2 regions of the Cupriavidus sp. GW823-FHT07A04 genome follow, and region 1 is predicted to be linked to the other one. Evidence: riboswitches for the same ligand, from Rfam matches in the RefSeq annotation. Region 1 holds a riboswitch; the other holds the start of a gene.
What was found. A riboswitch is a leader RNA that binds a small molecule or an ion and turns the genes downstream of it on or off. The one in region 1 is predicted to bind ZMP and ZTP.

Region 1 (7,471 bases):
CTCGCTGGCCCATGGCGCTCTTTGCATCGAAGGCATATCTCGACCAGCACGGCAAGCCCGCCGCGGGCTCCGCCTTCGCGGGCCACGATCTCGTTGCCTATCAGGGAAACTGGACCGGGAATCGATCACCGACGCTTGCTGGCGAACCGATACACGCGGGGCGCATCGTATCGACCTTCAATTCCAGCCTCATGCTGCGTACCGCGGTAAAGGCCGGCCTCGGCATCGGTGAGCTTCCGATCCATCTGGCTGAACACGACGGCCTCGTGCAGATAGGGCCGGAACCCGCACGTGGGGCGGTCTACGAAATCTGGCTCGTCACGCATCAAGACCTTCGGCATACCGCGCGCATCACAGCAATGATTGACGGCATCGTCGCCGCGTTCGAAGATCACACAACCCCCACAAAATAGTCACGCACGACGTAGCTGCGACTGCTGCGCGGATGCAGGTGGCCAACTTGTCAGGAGATGCGAAATGACCAGCAAGAACACGATCTGTCTGTGGTACGAAGGTGGCGCCGTTGACGCCGCAAACTTCTATGCGCAGACGTTCCCCGACAGCGCTGTCGGCGCTGTCCACCGCGCACCGGGCGACTATCCTGGCGGCAAGCAGGGCGATGTCCTGACGGTTGAGTTCACCGTCGCCGGCATCCCCTGCCTTGGGCTGAACGGCGGCCCGTATTTCAAGCACAACGAGGCATTCTCTTTTCAGATCGCGACGGACGACCAGGCCGAAACCGACCGCTTGTGGAACGCGATCATCGGCAACGGCGGCCAGGAAAGCGCATGCGGCTGGTGCAAGGACCGGTGGGGCTTGTCATGGCAGATCACCCCGCGCGCTCTCACCGCGGCAATATCCGACCCCGATCCCGCTGCGGCCAGGCGCGCGTTTGACGCGATGATGACCATGAGAAAGATCAATATCGCCGCGATAGAAGCGGCACGGCTGGGCCAAAACCTATCCGCAAGTTGACGGAGCGTGTCCCCGGCGTCGCCCTTGTGGGCGACGCGAACGCGATCATGGCACGGTTACCTCCGGAAGTGCCGGCACGTTGGGAACGGAATCGAGGAAGACATAGAGCGCCGCGATTTTCTCGTCACGAACGAGGATCACATCCCAGCCCGTGTAGTCGGGGGCTTCGCCGCGCGGGCCAGAACCCCAAGCCAGACGACCGGCGTTGTGGAGAGCCTGAGGCTTACCGTGCGGTGTGTAAGCATAGTGCGGGTGCGTCGCGCGAAGATCCCCCGCGAATTTGTCGAGAGCGTCGTGCCCAACGAATACACCCGTAGGCACGTAGAGCACGCAGTCCTCGGTATAGAGCGCCTCGATCGCAGCGCGACGACGCGCTGCGTCGCCTTCGCCGAAGACCTCCTGGAGGTTGCGATCAAGCAGTTCATGGGTACGGTCATTCATAACACACTCCTTAATCGATGACTGTGGACCTTTGCGGTCGCATGGGGTGGAAATCTCTTAAGTCTCTTGCATGTCCATTTCCTGTAGCAGCTGCTTCAGGAAGATGCGGGATGTGGTGCCGCGCTACTGAGCGAGGGCCAAGGTCTTCGTGACGGCGGTGATGACGGCTAACTGTCCTTCGAGTCTGCGTACCATGATCTATCTCCTGGGTGGCGTGGTGCGACGAGTAAGTGCGACGAGTGGTGCGACGAGACAAATCTATGACGTCATGCTAATTTTCGAAATAGAAATGAATGAAAACCATCGTTGCAGGATTGTCGATGTCAAAACTACCGGATTTCGAAGGGCTCGCGATGTTCGCGAAAGTTGCCGAAGAAGGCTCGTTCGCTGCGGCGGCAACTGCCATGGGGGTCTCGGTCGCCACGGTCTCCAGGGCCGTTACCCGTCTTGAAGAACGGCTGGGAGGTCGACTGTTCAACCGCACCTCCCGACGACTTGCACTCACGGACTATGGCCACACGCTTGCCGAGCGAGCGGCGAGAATCTACGCGGAGGCTGAGGAAGCGGAGGATTTCGCACGTGAGACGTCAAGCCGGCCACGTGGTCTCGTAAAGCTCGCGGCGCCGCTCTCCTTTGGTGCTCGCTGGGTGGCTCCGCTGTTGCCCGAGTTCTTTCGGACCTATCCGGATATTTCCGTCGAACTTCATCTCACGGACGCACAGACTGATCTGATTGGCGATGGCTTTGACGCCGCCCTGCGCATCGCCATCATGGAAGACTCGTCACTCGTCGCACGTCTCATTGCACCTGTGCGGCGATTTGTCGTGGCATCTCCAGCCTATCTGTCTCACCATGACCATCCTCAGCACCCGCAAGACCTTGGCGCCCACCAGTGCCTTACCTACACCAACAGGAGTAAGCGCGACGTCTGGCGATTTACCCATGAAAGTGGCGAGGAATGCACCGTCACACCAGCCGGAGCGTTGCGAGGAACGAGCGTGGAGGCATTGCTGCCCACGGTCCTCGCTGGACTTGCCATCACCGAGCTTCCTGAGTTTGTCGCGACGCAGTATTTCCGGGACAAACAGCTCGAGCCCGTTTTGACCGATTGGCGCTTGCCTGAAGGTGGTTTGTATTTCGTCACGCCCACTGCCCGCGCGCGGCCAGCGAAGGTGAGTGCGTTGGCCGATTTCTTCATCTCCAGACTCACCGCGGCGCAGTGGAGCGCAGAGACGTCTGTGGATGGGGAATCATCCGGGCACCGCAGAAGGTAATTTCCTCTTTCTTCGATGGCCGATCTCAGTCCGACGGACGCCAGTGATCGTCCCAGGTTGGCTGGTTGTCTGTCAGCGCAAGACCACGGCGCCTCCGAGCCTAAAGTATTTTCTCCTGTGCTATGATTTCTGCACTCATGTGACTGGCGCATACAGATAGGGCACTATCGGGGAGCGTGAGGTTGCTAGCCGCCGCGCGCCTGGGCATTACCTACTATCCTTGGAGATGGGTTATGCCTGATTTTGCACAGTTGCTCATGTTTGCTCTTGTGGCGTTGGGAATGGTTTTAACGCCGGGGCCGAACATGATTTATCTAATTTCCCGCTCAATTTGCCAAGGTAGACGCGCAGGCCTCATTTCATTGGGCGGCGTTGCTCTGGGCTTTGTGTTCTACATGCTCTGCGCGGCATTCGGAATTACGGCCTTCGTATTTGCGGTACCTTACGCCTACGATACGCTTCGCTTTGGCGGCGCTTTGTACCTTCTATATCTTGCCTGGCAAGCGGTCAAACCGGGCGGACGGTCCGCATTTGCAGTGCGCGACCTGCCGGTCGATACCCCAAGGAAGCTCTTCAGCATGGGGTTTATCACCAACCTGGCGAATCCAAAAATCGCCGTCATGTATCTGTCTCTGCTTCCCCAATTTATTACGGAAGGACACGGCAGCGTTCTTACCCAGTCGCTGGCGCTCGGCGGCGTTCAGATTTCGATCAGCCTCGCTGTGAATGCACTGATCATCGTGACGGCCGGATCGATATCTACCTTCCTGTCAGGACGCCCGCAGTGGCTATTGGTGCAGCGCTGGCTGATGGGAAGCGTTCTGACAGGTCTGGCGGTGCGGATGGCATACGAATCCAAGAAATAGCAACACCTTGCCAATACGCCGGCGCATCAGCCGGCGGCCAACGTCCGTGGCCCTGAGCAGGCCATCGTGAACCTGCAGGAAGGTGCCCCGAGCGTCGAACTGGCGCATGTGCAGCCCACTGGCCTACCTGGGCGCTGCCGGGGCGCACGACTCACCCAGAACCAGGTCAAGCGGCACATTCACGCTACGCGGTTGCCTCCCCCCCTCCCCGGCCAAGCGGTCAAGCATCAGATGTGCGGCGGCCTGCGCGGCACGCTCGATGTCAAAGCGTAGCGTGGTTAGCGGGGGATACATCAACTCTAGCGTCTCCGGCGTACCGATGCCGATCACCGAAAGGTCTCTGGGAATATCCAGCCCCGCCTTGCGCGCAACATAAATGGCTCCGGAGAGCAGGCGCGTTCCTAGGCCGATGATTGCAGTGGGGGGTGCGGAAAGAGCGAGCATGGTCGCCATTTGGGTGCGTGACGAATCGATCGCCGAGCGTGACATACAGACTAGTGCCGGGTCGAACACCAAACCTGCCTCCGCAAGGGCATCCCGGTAGCCGAGCAGCTTTTCGCGCCCTGGACGAATGTGCTCGCCGGGCCCGAACAACGCGATACGGCGGTGACCCAATGAAATCAGATACGCCATTGCCTGCTTCACACCGCTACGATGGTCCAAATAGACCGCGTCCATTGGTAGCGGCGTTTCCCGATCCAGAATCACCACCGGTAAGCTGCAGCCGCTGAACAGGCTGTCGGCGGGGTCCGCGCTCTCCAGGCTCGGCGCGGCAATGATGCCCTCTAGCCGGCGGGTCTCGAACAGCGCAACCAGTTCGCGGTCGCGCCGTGGCTGGTCCAGTGTATTGCCGACCAACATGGAGTACCCGGCGGCCTGCATATGCTTCTCGACTTCGCTGAAATGCGCCGCCAGCAGCGGGTTGCCGATGTTCGAAACCAGGTAGCCGACCGTCTTGCTACGCCCGGTGCGCAGGTGGCGGGCGGCAAAGCTGGGTTCATAGTTCAGTGCCTCCACAGCCGCATGCACCCGGGCTCGCAGCGCCTGGCTGGCATAGCCGGTGCCGTTCAGCACCCGCGACACGCTGCCAATGGAAACCCCCGCCGCCTCAGCCACATCCCTGACGGAAATCCTTTGCGTCATGGTCTTCCCTAATGAAAACGTTCCACAGTTGGACGCCAAATTTGTTGCCTGCTAAGTTAGCACAAACGGAAATCGTTTTCACATTTCCGCTCACCTAACCCAGACAGCGCCAAACTATCCCATGCAGCAAGACCGTCCTTCGCGCCCTCTCGCCGCCCCCCCTGGCGCCGACTTTACGGGCGAGGCCACGTGTGGATCCCTGAGCGGCAGGCCAGGCGAAGCGCAGTAAGCCTGGCGCGGCTCCGTCCGGAGCATGCCGCTGGCAATCACAACGACAACGGAGACATCCCATGCTTCACAGACTGATCTGTGCGGTCGCGGCCGCGCTCGCCCTGCACACGGCGGGGCCGGTACTGGCCGAAACCTATCCCTCACGGCCAATTCGCCTGGTAGTGCCGTTCCCGCCCGGTGGCACTGCGGACATTTTCGGACGGCTGCTCAGCCAGCAGCTCACGCAAAGCCTCGGGCAGCCGGTGCTGGTGGAGAACCGCGCCGGTGCGGGCGGAAACATCGGCGCGGCCGCCGTCGCCAATGCACCGGCGGACGGCTACACCTTGCTGCTGGGCACGATCGGCACCCACGGCATCAACCCGACGCTATACGCCAACCTTCCCTACGACCCAAAGAAGGACTTCCAGCCTGTGGCCCTGGTCTCCTCCGGTGCCAATGTATTGGTCGTCAACCCGACGTTGCCGGCACGCAATGTGAAGGAGTTGATCGCGCTGGCCAAGCGCAACCCGGGCCAGTTGATGATGGGCTCGTCCGGCAATGGCAGCAGCATTCATATGTCCGGCGAACTCTTTGAGCATATGACCGGTACGCAACTGACGCACGTGCCCTACCGCGGCGGCTCGCCTGCACAGACCGACCTGATGGGCGGGCGGGTGCAGTTGATGTTCGACAACCTGCCCACCTCGTTGCCGTTGATCGCCAAGGGCCTGGTACGCCCGCTTGCCGTGACCTCGGCGCATCGCTCGCCCGCGCTCCCGGAGGTGCCGACTGTTGCCGAAGCCGGCGTGCCGGGCTACTTCGTGGGCAACTGGAGCGGCATCTTCGCGCCGGCGCATACGCCACCCGACATTGTGAACCGGCTCAATGCCGCGGTTGGCCAGGCTGTGACAAGCGCCACGCTGCGCAAGCGTTACGCCGAAATGGGCGCCGACACCAGCACCGACCTCGGCACCAACGGGAATGCAGGCAGCCGGCCGATGAGCGCGGCGGAATTTACCAGATTCGTCGATGAGGAGATGAGCAAATGGGCAAGGATCGTAAAGGTATCGGGAGCGCGGGCGGAATGAACGGAATGAACGGAATCAACGGAATCCACGAGACGCAACGGAAGAAAGCATGCAACCAATCGACCACCTGCTGAGGACCGCCAGCGCCACGCCGGCACGCATCGCCTTGCAGGCAGCCGGTGAATCGCTGACCTACGGCGAACTGACGCAGAAGGTACTGGCGCTCGCAGCGGCGTTCCAGGCGCTGGACCCCGTGTCCGGATCGCGCGTAGGCATTTGCGCCGGCAATAGCGTGCAGCATGTGTTGGCGCTGCTGGCTACGCTGGCCGCCGGCAAGTGCTGGGTGCCACTGAATCCACGCGCCTCGGTCCACGAACGGGCCCGCATCGTCGACTTCACCGAGCCGTCCATCCTGGTGGTGGAAGACAGCAGCCACGGCCAATCCGGCACGACCACACTTGGCACCCGCGTGATCACCTGCGGGCCGCAGGCATCCGGCCCGGACAGCATCGCCGCGCTACTGTGTGCCTGGCGCGGCCGCGTCCCGCTACGCACGCAGCGCGAGCTTGGCGAAACGCAGGCCATCAAGTTCACCGGCGGCACTACCGGCGCGCCCAAGGGGGTGATGCAGTCGCTGCGGTCCTGGAACACCACGGTGGTTTCCATCCTCACCGCGATGCAGCTGCGCGATGACGAGCGCTATCTCGCCGTGGCCTCCATCACCCACGGCACATCCACGTTCCTGCTACCCGTGTTCGCACGTGGCGGCACCATCGTGCTGGCGGATTCGACCAGGCCGCGCGCCCTGCTCGATCAGTTGGAGCGCGAGCGCATCACCGCGGTGTTCATGCCGCCCACGCTGATCTACGATTTACTGGACGAGCCCGGCGTGCGCGAACGGGACTGGTCCGCGCTGCGGCACCTGATCTATGCGGCAGCGCCGATGCGCGCAGACCGGATTGCCCAGGCCATTGATGTTTTTGGCACCCTGGAGACCTCGTTCGGGCAAACCGAGGCCCCCGGCATCATTGCCTTCCTGCCCGCTGGCGAATTGCGCGATCCCGCCCGCCACGGCAGCGTCGGCCGCGCCACCTGCCTGACCGAACTCGCCATCATGGGGCGCGACGGCAAGCTGCTGCCGGCTGGCGAATCCGGCGAGATCGTGGTGCGCGGCGACCTCGTCATGTCCGGCTACTGGCGCCAGCCCGGCAAGACCGCCGAAGCACTGGCCGATGGCTGGCTGCATACGGGCGACGGTGGCTACCTGGACGCGCAAGGCTACCTGTACCTGAAAGACCGGTTGCGCGACGTCATCATCACGGGTGGCTTCAACGTGTACCCCAGCGACGTGGAGAACGCGCTCGGCGCCCATCCCGCAGTGTGCCGCTGCGCCGTGCTCGGCATGGACGACCCGCGCTGGGGCGAGGCCGTGCATGCGGCCGTGCAACTGCATCCCGGCGCCACACCCAACGCTGCCGAGTTGCAAGCATTCGTCAAGGAACGCCTGGGTTCGGTGCAGGCACCAAAGCGCATT
Region 2 (7,471 bases), on a different contig from region 1:
GCATCCCAGGTCGTGTAGACGGGGAAGTTGTCTGCATAGGTCGTATTCGGAAGGCCGCTGATAGCTTGTGGGGTGGGGCCGTCCTTGTGGAACTGGAGGTAGCGGATGCTCTCGTAGAACAGTTCGCTGATCGGGTCATACGTCTTGTAGTTGCCGAGCGGGTTATCTGTTGGGCCGCCAAGGTCGCCCATTGTCTTGCCACTGAGTTGCGTGCTCGTGCGGCCAAACTGATTGAGGTAGTTGATAACCCCGCTGATTCCTTCTGTGCGGTTGAGCGGGTTCCGATAGAACACGCCCGTTGCCGGATCCCATTCCTTTGCGGTATTTGCGATCGTTCTCAGGTTGGAGTCAACCGCAGTAGTGCCGACATACTTCATCGGGGCCCGCAGCACCCCACCATAGCGCTCGTTCGGTGTCTTGCTGGTGTCATTGGTGCCGTCGTTCAGATAGCCGAAAGCCGCAAAACGCACGCGATCGGCATTTCTTTGCATCTGGCCGACGGGCTTGTAGTTGCTGCCATAGTTGTAGCAGAGGTCGGTGCGCGTAGTTGCCTCGCCGCTATCGCAAACCTGAATCTGGACACGGAAGCTACGTCGTTCCGTCAGCTTGCTGTTCTTGTAAACGTCGGCATATTTTCCCGGGCTCCCGCAGTTGCCGCTGCTATCGTCCGCATCGGAGAAGAAGATGTGGTTGCCACACGAAGCAATATAAATCGTGCTGTACGAGAACGGCGTTACCGCACTCGGCGCGCTGCTGATGTTGCTGACGGCCGTGACGCTCTTGACCGGGAAGTAACTATTGCTGCGGAAAAAGTCCGATCGGAGCACGGCACGCTGCAAGACCGTCTGGGTCGTGGTGTCCACCACGCGGTCGCCGCCGGTCATCGCCATCCGCAGTTCGTCGATCGAGGACGACGCGGCCCAGTTCATGAAGTTTCCGCTAAATGCGCTGGAACATTCATGGCCTCCATTGCCGGAGGCGTTGCCGCTGCTTGCAAAATAGCCATTGGTGCTGTCGTATGTATAGCACTTGGCTGCATTGAAGTAACCGAGGTAAGTCGTATTGTAGTTATATGACGTGTCGACGTTCTTCGAATTCAAGGGGCCGCGGTAGGCAGTACCCGTAGTCGGGAACTCTACCGAGAGCGTCATCATCAGGTTGGGGTGAATGTTTTGCGATTGCCCGAATAGAGGGGTCTGCGCAATTGTCACGGTTGGCACGCTAGGCGTGCTTGCCGCCCAAAGTGCAGTAGCCCATAGCATCGCGCACAGAGGCAACAGGCGTCGGAGTGTATTCATGAATTCGTTCCCGATTCGATGCTGGCTGTTCTAGTTGTCCGTCTTGCGGTACAGCGACTGAACCATTGCCTGGGTGGCGTTGTTGGGGCCAAAGCCAACCGCTGTCACCCGATACATATAGCGCGTGTTGTCAACGGCGCCGCCAATGGATTGATCAGGAAGCAACTCGATGATGTAGCGAGGCTTCTGGCTTGGAGTCAGGCCCGTCCCGGTCGGGAATGTCCGGCCCGTAAAGGTACCGTAGGCCACCGTCTGCGGGTTGGTGGCAGAAGCGCTCCAGCTAACGGTGTTCCATATCTGTGCATTGATATTTGCCAATGTATTGCACAGGCCCTGGTAGGGAGCGGCTACCGTTGTCCCGATATTGCATCCACCGTCGACCGTGAAGCCCGTCGCCGCTGTCGGCTGGAAAATTACCGAGCGGCTCTTGGGGCCGGTTGTGTTCTGGATGTCCATTTCGGCATCGCGCAAGGCGGCCTCAGCTGCCTGGAACGCAATCTCGAAATCGCGTTGATTGCGGGTTGTGCGTTTTGAGTCCAGCGCCAATCTCGCGCCACCCAGTGCCAGCACGGATATGACGAGCAGCATGATCAGCGCGGTGACCAGGGCAAAGCCGCGGGCTGGATATTTCACTGCTGGATGGTTCAGAGGCACGAAGGATCTCCCTGCATGCAACTCAGGTAGTTGCGCACTTGCACCGTTGCCGTGAACAGGCGGCGCGCGGACTGTGGGTTTTGAGTCGGCGTGAACGTGCCATCGGCGCCGTTGTATATAGGACCGAAGAGCTGGATCGTGGGCTGCCCGGAACTGTCTGCGCTTGCATTGTCGCCTCGCACGACCAAAGCCACCTTCAGCGCATAGACGCGTGCCCATTCGGCTGCGCCGACCTGGCTGGCGGGAACGAACTTGTCCGCCACTTCATCGTCATCTGTGGATACGCCGTAGAGCACCTGCAAGTTCTCTACGCCCGGGATAAGTTGCTGCGCGACAAAGGTAGACGTCTCCTTGCCGGATGCGCGCCGCCGGTATTTGCACATCAGATAGGGCAGGCCATCGGCGCCGTTCTGCACATAGAGAATCGAGAGTCCGCGTTGACTTGCCGCACTATCGATGCTGGACGGCGCGGCGACGGCTTGTCCGGAGCAATCCACCATGGATCCATCGCTCACGGTCGGGTCAGCCGCCGTCCCGACGCCGAAGAATCGAGTCAGCAACACGTCGCTGGCATTGACGGCGGCGCCAGCATCGCAACCCAGCGTCTCGTTGTCCGAGGGAGTTGAGCAGTTGTCCAGTCCCATCAGCATCTGCGAGCTGATCTGCATTGAGCCACCATCGCTGGCCGGAGGCGTGTAGGCAATCTGACGCAACATTCGTGAAACGACGCCGATCGCGAACTGACCGCGCTCCTCGAGGTTGGCGCTGTCATTGATGCTGCTATAGGTGCTGCGGGTCAGTAGGTAAAAGGAAGTTGATGCAACCAGCACCAGCATGCCAAGCGTCAGTGCAACCATCAGTTCGACCATGGAGAAGCCTGAGCTTCGCCGGCGACGACGGGGTGGTTGTCCGGAGCCGGCCATGAGCGTTCTCAATTGCTGACTCCCGGGTTGGCCACAATAACGATTTGTGGCGTTGCCGAGCCGTCGGCGGCTTGCGTGTCTGGCATGGTTGTACCGGTCGCGACATCTACCCCCGGCTTGTCGGCGAATCGAGATACCCAGCCCATCTTGATGACGATCGGGCTATCGCTGGCTTGGCCCGTGCCGCCGGCCGTGGCGTTGCACGCCCAGGTGTAGCCTGCGGAGGTGGAATAGTTGCTGGAGTCCCGGCAGATTACTGCACGCCCACCCGGCAGGGCCGTCTGGACGCGTCGCGTCCATTCGGCCAAATCGAACGTGACCATGTTGGCTGCGCAAACCGGGCTGCCGGACGTGCATGGAGTGGTAAAGAAATTGGCGCCCGTCGGCACCGCCGGGGCGCCGGTGCTCGTGTCGAAGAAGTAGCTGCTGTTACTGGCGAGCATTTGCGCGCTGTTAGCCCGCATGCGGTCTGCCATATCGCTGGCGAGCTGCAGCGCCAGCGTGTCATAGGACGCTTGTTGGGAGAATCGGAATGATTTGATAAGAAGATTTGCCACGCCGAGCACGCCGATGGCGAGCACGACGATTGCCACCAATGCTTCGAGCATGGTGAAGCCGGCCGTCCCCCGACAGCTTGACTGACCCATCTTGACCCTCGTCCGAAAAGACTACGTTCTTTTGGCTTTGTTCTATTTTTTGTAACTGCAACCCAGGTGGAAATATAGATATAGGAATTGCCACCTAGGACCCAGTTTGGGAGGAATTAAACAACGTCCACGTTACTTTTTCTACTGCTTCCGTGGGGTAGACGCCGAAAACTCATCCAGCATGTCGCGGAATTCCGACACATCCTCAAAACTCCGATACACCGAAGCAAACCGGATATAAGCAATTTTGTCCAACCGGCGCAGCTCGCGCATGACCAGTTCCCCGACCTGGCTGCTGGGGATTTCCTTCTCGCCGAGGGCGAGCAGTTTTTCTTCGATGCGGGTGATGGAGGCGTCGATGGCTTCGGCCGAGACCGGGCGCTTGCGCAGGGCGAGGCGCATCGAGTCTTTCAGCTTGTCGCGGGTATAGTCCGCGCGAGAGCCGTTTTTCTTGACGATGGCGGGGAAGAACAGCTCGATCCGCTCATAGGTGGTGAAGCGGCGGTCGCAGGATTCACAGCGGCGGCGGCGGCGCACCGTATCGCCTTCTTCCGACATGCGCGTGTCCAGGACCTGGGTGTTGGAGTGAGCGCAAAAAGGGCATTTCATGCCTGACCACCTCGAAGTATGAGCCGGGGCGCGTGCCGCGCAGGCAGCGTTTTGTCATTCTGTGTCGCGCCGGGCCGGGTTGGCAAGGCCCGCCGCAGGCGCGGCGTGCGCCGCGGCGGGGCTGCCGGCCACCCGCGGGGGGGCGGGTGGCGCTGGGCTTTAGCCGTAGACCGGGAAACGCTTGGTCAGGGCTGCCACTTGCTCGCGTACGCGAGCGATGTTGGCCAGGTCGTGCGGGTTTTCCAGCACGTCGGCGACGAGGTTGGCCACCAGGCGGGCTTCTTCTTCCTTGAAGCCGCGGGTGGTCATGGCCGGCGAGCCCAGGCGGATGCCCGAGGTGACGAACGGCTTTTCCGGGTCGTTGGGGATGGCGTTCTTGTTGACGGTGATGTGTGCTTCGCCCAGGACCTTTTCAGCTTCCTTGCCGGTGATCTGCATCGCGCGCAGGTCGACCAGCATGACGTGGCTTTCGGTGCGGCCGGAGACGATGCGCAGGCCGCGCTCGATCAGGGTTTCGGCCAACACGCGGGCGTTCTTGACCACTTGCTGCTGGTAGGTCTTGAACTCGGGCGACAGGGCTTCCTTGAACGCGACTGCCTTGCCGGCGATCACGTGCATCAGGGGGCCGCCCTGGATGCCGGGGAAGATGGCCGAGTTGATGGCCTTCTCATGCTCGGCCTTCATCAGGATCACGCCACCGCGCGGGCCGCGCAGGCTCTTGTGGGTGGTGGTGGTGACGAAGTCGGCGTGCGGCACCGGGTTGGGGTACTCGCCGGCGGCGATCAGGCCGGCGTAGTGGGCCATGTCGACCATGAACAGGGCGCCGATGGACTTGGCTACCTTGGAGATGCGTTCGAAGTCGATGCGCAGGGCGAAGGCCGAGGCGCCGGCGATGATCAGCTTGGGCTTCTTTTCCTGCGCCAGCTTTTCCAGTGCGTCGTAGTCGATGTCTTCGTTGGCGTCCAGGCCGTAGCTGACCACGTTGAACCATTTGCCGCTCATGTTGAGCGCCATGCCGTGGGTCAGGTGGCCGCCTTCGGCCAGGCTCATGCCCATGATGGTGTCACCCGGCTTCAGGGCGGCGAAGAACACGCCCTGGTTGGCCTGCGAGCCGGAATTGGGCTGCACGTTGGCGGCTTCGGCGCCGAACAGTTGCTTGACGCGGTCGATGGCCAGCTGCTCCACGACGTCGACGTACTCGCAGCCACCGTAGTAGCGCTTGCCGGGATAGCCTTCGGCGTACTTGTTGGTCAGTTGCGAGCCTTGCGCGGCCATCACGGCCGGCGAGGTGTAGTTTTCCGAGGCGATCAGCTCGATGTGCTCTTCCTGGCGCTGGTCTTCCTTCTGGATGGCGGCAAAAAGCTCGGGGTCGATCTGGTCGATCGTATAGCGGCTGCGTTCGAACATGGCGAAAACTCGTCTGAAAAAAGGGGAATTCCGAATGGCTTCGGGGTAGGGCGCGCGGGGAAGGCACAGGCGACCGGCGCTGGACGCGTTAGCTATCCGGCGCAGGGCGCACCCTGCTTCCCATTCGCTGCCCAGGCGAGCGGCAGGCGCTTGAAACATCGCGCCAGAGAACTTTGCGCTTCCTCGTGGTAGTGCCCACTGACTTCGCCAGTCGCGCAAGATGGAATGGTTGGCGGCAGTTTAACGCGAGGCGCTGGCCCGCTGCAAGACGGTGCTGCGGGGCCAAAGACCGAAAGTCAATGCCTTGTCCGTCAGGTAATGTAATTGTTGTAATGTCGGACAAGGGTTTACACCGGGTCGGGCTGGCTGCCGTTACAATCGCGGCCATGAGCAACAATGTGTGGGCCTTGCGGGTGTACTGGGAAGACACCGACGCGGGCGGCGTAGTGTTCTACGCCAATTACCTCAAGTTCTTCGAGCGCGCCCGTACCGAGTGGCTGCGCTCGCTTGGCATCGAACAGCAAGCGCTGGCCGATGAGTCGGGCGTCGTCTTCATCGTCAGAAGCACGGCGGTGGACTACAATGCCCCCGCCCGTCTGGACGACTTGCTTGAGATCCGGACACAGATTGAACGGGTTGGCCCGGCGTCGGTCCAATTCGCCCAAGAAGCCTGGCGTGGTGAGCAATTGCTGGCTACTGGCGCCATCCGGGTTGGGTGTGTTGATCGTAGCACATTTCGCCCGACTCCCATTCCCGCTCCCGTCCTTGCAACCATCAAGACCGCTCGATGAATCCCGTGACCGTCACGCAAGACCTGTCGATCATTTCGCTGGTGCTGCACGCCAGTGTGCTGGCACAGGCCGTCATGGCCCTGCTGCTGGTGATGTCCCTGTTCTCGTGGACATATATTTTCCGCAAGCATTTCTCCCTGCGCGCCGCGCGGACCCAGACCGAGGGGTTCGAGCGCGACTTCTGGGCCGGCGGCGACCTGCAGGCCCTGTACCAGAGCGCGGCCAACAATCGTCACAACACAGGCGCGCTGGAACGGATCTTTGAGTCCGGCATGGGCGAGTACCTGAAGGCGCGCGAGCGCAACAATGACGCCGGCGCGCTGCTCGATGCCGCACGGCGTGCGATGCGCGCGGCCTATCAGCGCGAGATGGATGTGATGGAGTCGCATCTTCCGTTTCTGGCGTCGGTAGGTTCGGTCAGCCCGTACATCGGCTTGTTCGGCACCGTATGGGGGATCATGAACGCCTTCCGTGGCTTGTCAAATGTGCAGCAGGCAACGCTTGCGGCCGTGGCGCCCGGCATTGCGGAGGCGCTGGTCGCCACCGCTATCGGCCTGTTCGCGGCGATTCCGGCGGTCATTGCCTACAACCGCTACGCCACCGAAGTGGATCGCCTGGCCATCCGCTTCGAGAGCTTCATGGAAGAGTTCCTGAACATCCTGCAACGGCAGACCCGCTAAAGCGCCGAAGCCACCAACGTCTTCGGTCAAGGAGAACCAGCAATGGCAGCGATACAGCGCCGTGGCGGCTCGCGCCGCCGGGCCAGTGCCGACATCAACGTCGTGCCTTACATTGACGTGATGCTGGTGCTGCTCGTCATTTTCATGGTGGCGGCACCGATCGTGAATCCCGCCGTGGTTGACCTGCCCAGCGTGGCCAACGCCACCCAGCAGCAAAAGGCCCCCCCCATTGTCGTGACCGTGCATGAGGACGGCGCACTGACCGCGCGCGGCAAGGATAACGCCGGCAACAGCTTTGAGCGCAAGCTCGACAAGCAGGGCCTGATCGACTTCGTGCATCAGCGCCAGAACGAGAATCCCGATCAGCCGGTGGTGATCGCCGCCGACCGCTCGGTCAAGTACGAGGCCGTGCTGGACGTCATGTCAGTGCTCAAGGCCGACGGCGTGAAGCGCGTCGGCCTG

Region 2: linked by a shared signal. The riboswitch ahead of glyA (serine hydroxymethyltransferase) and the one ahead of AC1Q7Q_RS32400 (LysE family translocator) in region 1 are both predicted to bind ZMP and ZTP.

Annotation. Positions count from the first base shown of each region.
Region 1 covers NZ_JBXAHA010000022.1:162,730-170,200, forward strand. The annotation lists gene AC1Q7Q_RS32380 (LysR family transcriptional regulator) at 1-413, shown strand, start outside; gene AC1Q7Q_RS32385 (VOC family protein) at 478-975, shown strand; gene AC1Q7Q_RS32390 (nuclear transport factor 2 family protein) at 1,021-1,416, opposite strand; gene AC1Q7Q_RS32395 (LysR family transcriptional regulator) at 1,737-2,690, shown strand; ZMP/ZTP riboswitch at 2,820-2,903, shown strand; gene AC1Q7Q_RS32400 (LysE family translocator) at 2,924-3,556, shown strand; gene AC1Q7Q_RS32405 (LacI family DNA-binding transcriptional regulator) at 3,680-4,699, opposite strand; gene AC1Q7Q_RS32410 (Bug family tripartite tricarboxylate transporter substrate binding protein) at 4,990-5,997, shown strand; gene AC1Q7Q_RS32415 (AMP-binding protein) at 6,047-7,471, shown strand, end outside.
Region 2 covers NZ_JBXAHA010000011.1:227,431-234,901, reverse strand. The annotation lists gene AC1Q7Q_RS20625 (pilus assembly protein) at 1-1,298, opposite strand, end outside; gene AC1Q7Q_RS20620 (pilus assembly PilX family protein) at 1,329-1,952, opposite strand; gene AC1Q7Q_RS20615 (PilW family protein) at 1,943-2,875, opposite strand; gene pilV (type IV pilus modification protein PilV) at 2,884-3,522, opposite strand; gene nrdR (transcriptional regulator NrdR) at 3,664-4,131, opposite strand; gene glyA (serine hydroxymethyltransferase) at 4,291-5,538, opposite strand; ZMP/ZTP riboswitch at 5,661-5,763, opposite strand; gene ybgC (tol-pal system-associated acyl-CoA thioesterase) at 5,925-6,329, shown strand; gene tolQ (protein TolQ) at 6,326-7,009, shown strand; gene tolR (protein TolR) at 7,052-7,471, shown strand, end outside.